Regions from separate parts of the Paenibacillus sp. FSL K6-2441 genome, predicted to be linked through region 1. Evidence: predicted binding sites of a transcription regulator. Region 1 holds the regulator's gene; the other holds the start of a gene.
The links. Region 1 encodes CtsR, which represses protease genes until heat stress. Its sites were predicted from a motif close to ATGGTCAATAAAGGTCAAACA; they were not measured.
Positions count from the first base shown of each region.

Region 1 (5,082 bases):
GTGTGTAGGCAAATCCGCACACCGATAAGGCTAGGCTGTGATGGGGAGGGAAAATTTACAGTACCGAAGGTCATGATCTCACACTGCCAAGAAAAGCCTCTAGCCAGGAGAAGGTGCCCGTACCGCAAACCGACACAGGTAGGCGAGAAGAGAATTCTAAGGCGCGCGGAAGAACTCTCGTTAAGGAACTCGGCAAAATGACCCCGTAACTTCGGGAGAAGGGGTGCCTCGGTAGGGTGAATAGCCCGAGGGGGCCGCAGTGAAAAGGCCCAAGCGACTGTTTAGCAAAAACACAGGTCTGTGCGAAGCCGCAAGGCGAAGTATACGGGCTGACGCCTGCCCGGTGCTGGAAGGTTAAGGGGAGCGGTTAGGAGGAATACCTCCGAAGCTGTGAACCGAAGCCCCAGTAAACGGCGGCCGTAACTATAACGGTCCTAAGGTAGCGAAATTCCTTGTCAGGTAAATTCTGACCCGCACGAATGGCGTAACGACTTGGGCGCTGTCTCAACGAGAGATCCGGTGAAATTTTAATACCTGTGAAGATGCAGGTTACCCGCGACAAGACGGAAAGACCCCATGGAGCTTTACTGCAGCTTGATATTGGACTTGGATACGATTTGTACAGGATAGGTGGGAGCCTAGGAAGCCGGAGCGCCAGCTTCGGTGGAGGCGCCGTTGGGATACCACCCTGATCGTATCTAGGTTCTAACCTGGTACCGTGAACCGGTACGGGGACAGTGTCAGGCGGGCAGTTTGACTGGGGCGGTCGCCTCCTAAAGAGTAACGGAGGCGCCCCAAGGTTCCCTCAGAATGGTTGGAAATCATTCGAAGAGTGCAAAGGCAGAAGGGAGCTTGACTGCGAGACTGACAAGTCGAGCAGGGACGAAAGTCGGGCTTAGTGATCCGGTGGTACCGCATGGAAGGGCCATCGCTCAACGGATAAAAGCTACCCTGGGGATAACAGGCTTATCTCCCCCAAGAGTCCACATCGACGGGGAGGTTTGGCACCTCGATGTCGGCTCATCGCATCCTGGGGCTGAAGTAGGTCCCAAGGGTTGGGCTGTTCGCCCATTAAAGCGGTACGCGAGCTGGGTTCAGAACGTCGTGAGACAGTTCGGTCCCTATCTGTCGTGGGCGTAGGAAATTTGAGAGGAGCTGTCCTTAGTACGAGAGGACCGGGATGGACGCACCGCTGGTGCACCAGTTGTTCCGCCAGGAGCACAGCTGGGTAGCTAAGTGCGGACGGGATAAGCGCTGAAAGCATCTAAGCGTGAAGCCCCCTCAAGATGAGATTTCCCCGTATGTAAGACCCCTTGAAGACGACAAGGTTGATAGGCCTGAGGTGGAAGTGCCGTAAGGCATGGAGCTGACAGGTACTAATCGGTCGAGGGCTTATCCAAAAAATAAAATGCAAATCTAGTTTCGTATCCAGTTTTCAAGGATTCAACCTTGAACCGATTTTTAGCTGCACGCCTTTTATAAGGTTTGATCTTTTGCTGAAGCGGAAAGCGCGGAAGTAAAAGCAGCGCAAAAATCATGTTTGGTGGCAATGGCGGAGGGGTTCCACTCGTTCCCATCCCGAACACGACCGTTAAGCCCTCCAGCGCCGATGGTACTTGGACCGAAGGGTCCTGGGAGAGTAGGACGCTGCCAAGCAAAGAAGAAAGAGCACTGCCGATGATCGGTGGTGCTCTTTTTGTGTTTGACTTGTGCTTGCCCCGAGCTGGAAACCTGCAAAAGTACAGTTTTTTTCGGAGAAATCTCGATTTCTCGGTCAAAGCCTGCAAAAGTGCAGTTATTTTTCTCGATTTAGGTCAATTCGAGCAAATCGGCGCAAAAAGCCTGCACTTTTGCAGGCATTCCAGGCAAAACGGCCACTCCCCCGCAAAATAACTGTATTTTTGCAGGAATCGCCTGAAGATGAAGGACACGCTGTGCTAAAGGCACCAACTGGGCTGTGTTCTCATACGCTTTAGCACGAATATTTTGTAAGCGTAAAGTCCACACTGGAACTGAAACTGTAGCCCCTCTTGGCAAATCATCAAATTATGGTATAATGTTTATAAAGTCAAAGAAAGTCAAAGTCAACAGAACAGAACCGGATCACAGTGCGCCCTATAGGTGATTACCTGCATCCGGTGCGATGCTCTTAGGCCATGACAGCGTCCGTTCTTGATGATGCGATGTGCCTCGCGGGCCATGACCAATTCGACGCGACAAGCATCTTATGTCATAGCAAGCGGCCAGCATCCGTTCTTGACGATGATATGTGCTTCTAAGGCCATGATCACAAGCAACCGTTCTTAATGATTGCGATGTGCCTCTAGGCCGAGACGCGCATCCGTTCTTGACGACTTAATGGTGTCAAACCGCAACATGAGATACACGTATGGAATAATGGAGGATGAGTGATGCGTAATATCTCCGATATCATCGAAAAATATCTCAAGAGTATTTTGCATGAAAGTCCTGAGGGGATTATAGAGATTCAACGTAACGAACTTGCCGACCAATTTTCCTGCGTGCCGTCGCAAATAAACTATGTCATCAGCACCCGTTTTACTCTGGAGAAAGGGTACCTGGTCGAGAGCAAGCGCGGCGGTGGCGGTTATGTTCGGATTCGGCGCCTTCAACTGCCGGGACCATCATCGCTGCACACCCACTTGCATGAAACGATTGGGGAAGAGATCGGGCAATCTGCGGCGGAAGGATTGATTTATCGCCTGGAGGAAGCCCGTATTTTGACCCCTCGGGAGGCCGCAATGATGCGCTCGGCGATATCCCGCGATGTGCTGGCAGTGAAACTGCCGTATCGCGACCAGATCCGGGCAAGAATGATGCGAGCGATGTTAATCTCATTGTTGAGTTAACAGCATGATGTAACACAAATACAGGTTTAAGGATCTGCTGTCTTAGTCTATCCCGTAAGGAGGGACGTGCGATGCAATGCCAAGAATGCGGCAAACGCCCGGCAACCTTGCATTTTACGAAAATCGTGAATGGTGAGAAGACGGAGTTTCACTTCTGTGAAACCTGCGCCAGGGAAAAAGGGGAGCTGATTCCCGGCACCTCGGGCGGCTTTTCGATTCATAACCTGCTGTCGGGCTTCCTTGATTTAGGCCCGGCGACCAAAGGTCAGATTTCCGGGCACAGCACACCAGAACATCTGCGCTGCGAAGAATGCGGTATGACGTATTCCCAGTTCAGCAAAATCGGGCGTTTTGGGTGCAGCTCTTGTTACAAATATTTTAATGATCGTCTGGATCCGCTGTTTAAGAAGGTCCACGGCAATACCGTTCATGTCGGGAAGGTGCCAAAACGGATCGGCGGTCATATTCAAGTAAAACGTAAGCTCGATGATCTTCGCCGTGAGCTGCAATACCGGATCCTCCAAGAGGAGTTCGAGGTGGCAGCAGCGCTGCGGGACCAAATTCGCGAGCTTGAGAAGAACTTATCTGCAGAGTAGGAGGGATGTAGGGTGACCAATCTCCGATTTACCGAACAGCCGCTGAGCGAATGGATGAGCCGCAAAGGGAAAGAGTCCGATATCGTTATGAGCAGCCGGGTACGGATCGCCCGTAACATCCTGCACCATCCCTTCCCGATGTTGGCCACCAACACGCAATCGGAAGAGGTGCTGAAGCTTCTGCAGGGGGTTCTAAGCGATAAAGCACTCCAGGCTCACGGCAAGCTATACCCGGTGCTTCTTGCAGACTTGGATGAATTGGATAAACGAGTACTGGTTGAGAAGCATTTGATCAGTCCGAACCTGGCGAATGACTCCAGAAATGGAGCGGTCTTCATCAGCGAAGATGAGAGCCTGAGCATTATGGTGAACGAAGAGGATCATTTGCGTATCCAGTGTTTATATCCGGGGCTCCAGGTCCAAGAGGCTTGGGAAAAAGCGACGGCAATCGACGACATTTTCGAATCCCATGTGGATTATGCCTTCGACGACCGGCGCGGATACTTAACCAGCTGTCCGACGAATGTAGGAACCGGACTTCGTGCTTCGGTCATGATGCATTTGCCGGCACTGGTGCTGACGCAGCAGATCGGGCGGATTTTATCTGCGGTATCGCAGGTCGGCTTAACTGTTCGCGGGATCTACGGCGAAGGCAGCGAAGCGATGGGTAACTTGTTTCAAATCTCAAATCAGATTACACTAGGACAAAGCGAAGCTGAGATCATCGAAAATTTATACGGCGTGGTTCTGCAGATCATTCAGCATGAGAAGACGGCGCGTGAGAAGCTGATCAGCGAATCGCGGCTGCGCATGATGGACCGGGTGATGCGCTCCTACGGGATTTTGTCCCAGGCGTACATCATCGACTCGAAGGAAGCCGCCCAGCGGCTGTCGGATGTCCGGCTCGGCGTTGACTTAGGGTTAATCGAAGGCGTATCAACTCAAGCGCTAAATGAATTGAACGTCATGACGCAGCCCGGTTTTTTGCAGAAGAAATTTAGCAGCAGCATGTCCCCGGGGGAACGGGATATGTACCGCGCCAAACTCATTCGGGAGCGAATGGGAAAATAACGGGTAGTACCAACTATGGAGGTGTAGGAGAAGATGATGTTTGGAAGATTTACGGAGCGTGCGCAGAAGGTGTTGGCACTAGCTCAAGAAGAAGCCGTAAGACTCGGACATAACAATATCGGTACAGAACACGTACTGCTCGGCCTGATCCGTGAAGGCGAAGGCATCGCCGCCAAGGCACTGATCGGATTGGGTCTGGGACTTGAGAAAATACAGGATGAAGTGGAAACGCTGATCGGCCGCGGACAAGAGCAACCGACCAATATCGCTTATACACCGCGTGCCAAGAAAGTGATCGAGCTGTCCATGGATGAAGCGCGTAAACTCGGCCATACGTATGTTGGGACAGAGCATATTTTGCTCGGCCTGATTCGTGAAGGGGAAGGCGTAGCGGCCCGCGTCCTAAACAACCTTGGCATCAGCTTGAACAAAGCGCGCCAGCAAGTGCTGCAGCTACTGGGCAGCAGTGAGGCCGTATCCAGCCATCACGGCACCCCAACGAACGTGAATACCCCAACGTTGGACAGCTTGGCCCGCGACTTGAC
Region 1 is NZ_CP150174.1:4,049,617-4,054,698, reverse strand. It holds rRNA gene NSQ80_RS18825 (23S ribosomal RNA) at 1-1,400, shown strand, start outside; rRNA gene rrf (5S ribosomal RNA) at 1,540-1,656, shown strand; gene NSQ80_RS18815 (CtsR family transcriptional regulator) at 2,412-2,870, shown strand; gene NSQ80_RS18810 (hypothetical protein) at 2,942-3,466, shown strand; gene NSQ80_RS18805 (protein arginine kinase) at 3,479-4,537, shown strand; gene clpC (ATP-dependent protease ATP-binding subunit ClpC) at 4,571-5,082, shown strand, end outside.

Region 2 (5,082 bases), 830 kb from region 1:
ACACCGCCTGGTAGTTCTCCAGAGAAAACTCTTTAGGCCAGAAGACAAACCCTCCTTCGGCAAGAGCTCGTCCCGAACTGAAGGAAGAAACGATGACATTCCAGAGTGGAATCACAATAATGATCGTAAATAAGATCAGGATCACAGCATTCACCGTATCAAAGATTCTGCTGTCGAGATCCTGTTTGAGCACCTTTCGATTCATGGCTGCTGCTCCTTCCTTACAGGACAGATTGATTATCGTTGAGTTTGCTGGTCACCTTATTCGCCAGCACCAACAAAATGACCGATACAACCGAAACCCCAAGTCCGACGGCAGTCGCGTAGGAGAAGTCCCCCTGCGTCATCCCCATCCGGTATACGTAGGAGTTGATGACCTCGGCCTTTTCGCGGTTCTGGGAATTCATCAGCACCAAGGTCTGGTCCAGGTTGGAACCCAGCAGGCCGCTGATGGTCAGAATCAGGTTCAAGCTAATAATCATCCGCATGTTGGGCAGCGTGATGTTCCAAATTTGCCGGAGCCGGCTCGCCCCGTCGATCTTCGCGGCTTCATAATAAGTCGGGTCGATCTTGGCCATGATGGCGAGGTACAGGATCGTTCCCCAGCCCGCCTCTTTCCAAACATCCGACAGCACCGCGATCCACCAATACTTGCCCGGATCAAGCAGAATGTTCTGAGGCTTCGAGATCAAGCCCAAGTCCAGCAGCATCTGGTTGAACATCCCGGTGGTCGAGAACCAGGTGATGAGCATCCCGCCGAGCACGATCCAGGACAAAAAGTGCGGCAGGTACGAGATCGTCTGCACGATTTTTTTAAACCGGCCCAACCCGACCTCATAGATCATAATCGCGAGAATAATCGGGATCACAAAGCCGATGGCCAGCTTCAGGAAGCTGATCCCCAGCGTATTCACCACGGATTCCCAGAAGTATTTGTCGGTGGCGATAATTTTGAAGTTGTCCAAACCTACCCATGGAGCGGAGCTTAACGTATCGATGACCGTATAATTTTTGAAAGCGATCGTAAGTCCGTAGATGGGAATGTAGCAAAAAATAATCATAAAAATGATGCCCGGCCAGATCATCGACTGGATTTCCCACTGCCTGCCGAAATCGATAAAGAACTGCTTCATTCTTAATCCCATCGGCTTTTTGGCTGACGCAGCTGACTTCGCCATTTTGCGCTCCTCTCTTTATCCCGTATGGATAAAAACGTTTTTATTTTCGTCAACAGAACCCCTGTAGTTAACCGCTTACATTTTCCGCTGAGCTCAAGATCAGCTTCGTCTCCGCTTCTCTTAGCTTAAACGAACATGACTTGAGCCTCGCACGATCAGTTCCCCGTCCAGCTTCTGCACCTTCCCCTGCTCCTGCTTCTTAATCATGTTCACCAGATGATTGACCGCCAAGATCCCTTGTCTGGCGATCGGATTGCGAACCGTGGTCAGGGGCGGCGTAAAATACTGGGCAATATCAATATCGTCAAACCCTACGACGCTGATGTCCCTTGGAACCTCGAGGCCGTACGAACGTAACGCTTTAATACAACCAATGGCGCTCAAATCGTTGCCGGCCAGAATCGCGTCCGGCACTTTGCCCGGATGCTTATGAATAAACGCCCGAATCGCATTGTAGGTACTCTCTTCCTCAAAATACCCCTGCACAATAAAATCCTCATCAATCGGCAGCTGATGCTCCCGCAAGGCCGCGAGATATCCCTCTTTCCGCTGTACGCTGTCGTACATCGTATCAACGCCGGAAATGTAGGCGATTTTCTTATGGCCCAGGCTGATCAGGTATTTGGTCGCTTCATAAGCGGACGCATACGAATTAAAAATCACGGTCCCCATCGTTTCCTTCTGAATCACCCGATCCAGAAATACCGCCTTGATCTTGTCCTTCTCCATCATGGCGATATCTTGGTCATCGACCCGCAATTCTTCGTAGATGATCACGCCATCCACCCGGCGGCCCATGATATTGCTGATAATCGTTTGCTTATCGGCGGTAACCATGACATGCAAACCGTATCCCAGCCGCTCGCTCTCGCGCGCCATCGACTCCACCAAAATGTAAAAATAAGGTCCGGATACACTCGTCGTAAAAAAACCAAGCATATTCGTCTTCTTCGACTTGAGCTGCTTCCCGTTTAAGTTCGGTACGTAATTGAGCTGCTTGGCGACCTTCAGCACATGGGATTTGGTCTCCGGATTCAACACATCCACATCGTTGAGCGCGTTGGATACCGTAGAGATGGAAACCCCTGCTGCTTTGGCTACATCCTTAATGGTGACTTTCCCCATCCCTGATTACACCCTTGTCTATAAAAACGTTTTTATATATTCCTCAAGTTATCATAGAAACGCTTTCATGACAATCCCTATTTTATTTGGATCTACACCTTGCGTTTTGAGACAAAATGTCATATAATCTATTTTGTTCGCTAAATTTGCGCCCGTGGTCCAATGGATATGACGTAGGCCTCCGGAGCCTGAGATCGAGGTTCGATTCCTCGCGGGCGCGCCATATATTGCACATTCAAAGTCCTGTGACACAAGTCTTCTGGACTTTTTTATTACCTTGAGTTTGACTTTCTTTGACTTTCTCAAATAAATTGTTTATGATGAGATTAATCCCCATCATTTCCGTCAATTCTTAGATTGATGGAAACGATGAATCCCAAACCATTCCATTCGACGGGGCGTTCCAGTTGAACAGCCTAAATTTAAGGAGGTTTTATCGGTGAGTTATATTCCTATGGTCGTAGAACAAAGCAACCGCGGCGAACGCGCTTATGACATTTATTCCCGTCTGCTCAAAGACCGGATTATTTTCCTGGGCTCCCAGGTAAACGATGTTGTTGCCAACTCCATCATTGCCCAGATGCTGTTTCTGGACGCGGAAGATCCAACCAAGGACATCCACCTATACATTAACAGCCCTGGCGGTTCCATTACGGCCGGCATGGCGATTTATGATACGATGCAATTTATCAAGGCGGACGTCTCCACGATTTGCGTTGGGCTGGCCGCTTCGATGGGCGCCTTCCTGTTGAACGCAGGTGCGCCGGGGAAACGTTATGCGCTGCCAAACAGCGAAATCATGATCCATCAACCGCTCGGCGGAGCGGAAGGTCAAGCGACGGACATCGAGATCCGCGCCCGCCGTATCCTCAAGATGCGCGATAAACTGAACCGAATCCTCTCGGAACGCACCGGCCAACCGCTGGAACGGATCGAGAAGGACACCGACCGCGACTACTTCATGAGCGCGGCAGAAGCGAAGGAATACGGCTTGATCGACCAAGTCATCGAGAAAGTGAATCCGGCCAAAGCTTAAGGCTATACAGAAAAGGCTGCTCTTCGAACAGAAAGTGCTGTTCGAGGAGCGGCCTTTCTTGTTATATTTATCTTTAAATAACTTAACGAGAGAGTTCAAAAGGTCAGAATAGCAAGCTACAGGCACACACCTCGAGATAGCCCTTCTGCTCTAACGCTGATGAGAAGCGCTATGTTGGCAAAATTGGCGTGCCCGCGGCTCTAACGACGCTGAGAAGCACTATTTCGACGCAAGTGCTTATTTTCAGGCGGATATTTGGTAAATAAGCATTCTGGCAAGCGTTATACTTTCAACATCGTGATTTTGGCGGGTATAAGGTCGGTGGTAAGCGTTAGAAGGATGACTTTTTGAACGACTTTTTTAAAGGAGCGAACCGGGAGATGGAACAAAGAAAAAAATTGTATGAAGTAAGCCGTACGTTGGCGGATGTCGCCATGGGCAAAGCCAAAGCCGATTTGGTGGTTAAGGGCGGCACCTTAGTCAACGTCTATACCGGAGAGCTGCTGCCGAATACGGACGTCGCGGTTGCCGAAGGGCGGATCGCCTTCGTAGGGGACGCCGCGCACACGATCGGCGAGAACACCGTTGTGATCGATGCGGCAGGCCGCCACATCGTTCCCGGGCTCCTGGACGGGCATATGCACGTGGAGAGCACCATGCTGTCGGTGGCTGAGTTCGCCAAGGCTGCGCTTCCCAAAGGAACGACCGGTATTTTTATGGACCCGCATGAAATCGCCAACGTGTTTGGAGCGGAGGGCGTGCGCTGGATGCATGAGGAGGGCCAAGGCTTGCCGCTTAAGGTGTATACTACATTCCCTTCCTGTGTACCGGCCACCGATCATTTGGAGGATGCCGGATCGTCGCTGGACACCCGCGATATCGCCGACGGGATGACCTGGGACGGCGTCGAGGGGCTGGGCGAGGTCATGAACTTCCCCGGCGTCGTATACGGAGACCCGAAAATGCTCGGCGAAATCCAAGCCACAATGGAAGCAGGCAAAACCGTCACCGGACATTTTCCGAGTGACGACGAGCGCATGCTTCAGGCCTACCTGGCCTCGGGTGTGACTTCCTGTCATGAGACCGTAACCCGGGAGCAAGGGCTCGCCAAGCTGCGCCTCGGGATGCACCTGATGATCCGCGAGGGCTCAGCATGGCATGACGTCAAGGAAGTGATCAAGGTGGTCACCGAAGATAAGGTGAATACCTCGAACATTATGCTCGTCACCGACGATGTGTATCCGCAAACCTTGATTGAGCAAGGCCACATGAACCATGTCGTGCGCCGGGCGATTGAAGAGGGCGTCGATCCGGTTACCGCGATCCAGATGGGAACCATCAATACGGCGCGGTACTTCAAGGTCGACGGCGACGTGGGCGGCATTGCGCCGGGCAAATGCGCGGACCTGCTGCTGATCGGCGACCTGCGGCGGATGGAGCCGTCGACCGTGATCGCCGACGGCAAGGTCGCCTACGACGCCGGGCAGCTCCGCGTCCCGTTCCCGGCGTACCCGTACCCGGCGCAGGCGCGCGCTTCGGTGAAATTGGCGCGTCCGCTGACCGCCGACGATTTCCTCTACCGCAGCGCCAGCGGCAAGACGGAAACGACGATCCACGTCGTCGACGTGATCGAGAACAGCGCCCGCACGGCGAAGGGAACGGCAACCGTTCCGGTTGACGGGAAGGGAGTCGTGCGTCCGGCCGTCGAGCAGGACATCGCCACACTGGCCTGCATCGACCGCC
Region 2 is NZ_CP150174.1:223,570-228,651, reverse strand. It holds gene NSQ80_RS01075 (carbohydrate ABC transporter permease) at 1-205, opposite strand, end outside; gene NSQ80_RS01070 (ABC transporter permease subunit) at 222-1,178, opposite strand; gene NSQ80_RS01065 (LacI family DNA-binding transcriptional regulator) at 1,299-2,303, opposite strand; tRNA gene NSQ80_RS01060 (tRNA-Arg) at 2,452-2,526, shown strand; gene clpP (ATP-dependent Clp endopeptidase proteolytic subunit ClpP) at 2,743-3,339, shown strand; gene ade (adenine deaminase) at 3,720-5,082, shown strand, end outside.
Region 2: the regulator CtsR is predicted to act here: its motif matches at 2,584-2,604, upstream of clpP (ATP-dependent Clp endopeptidase proteolytic subunit ClpP).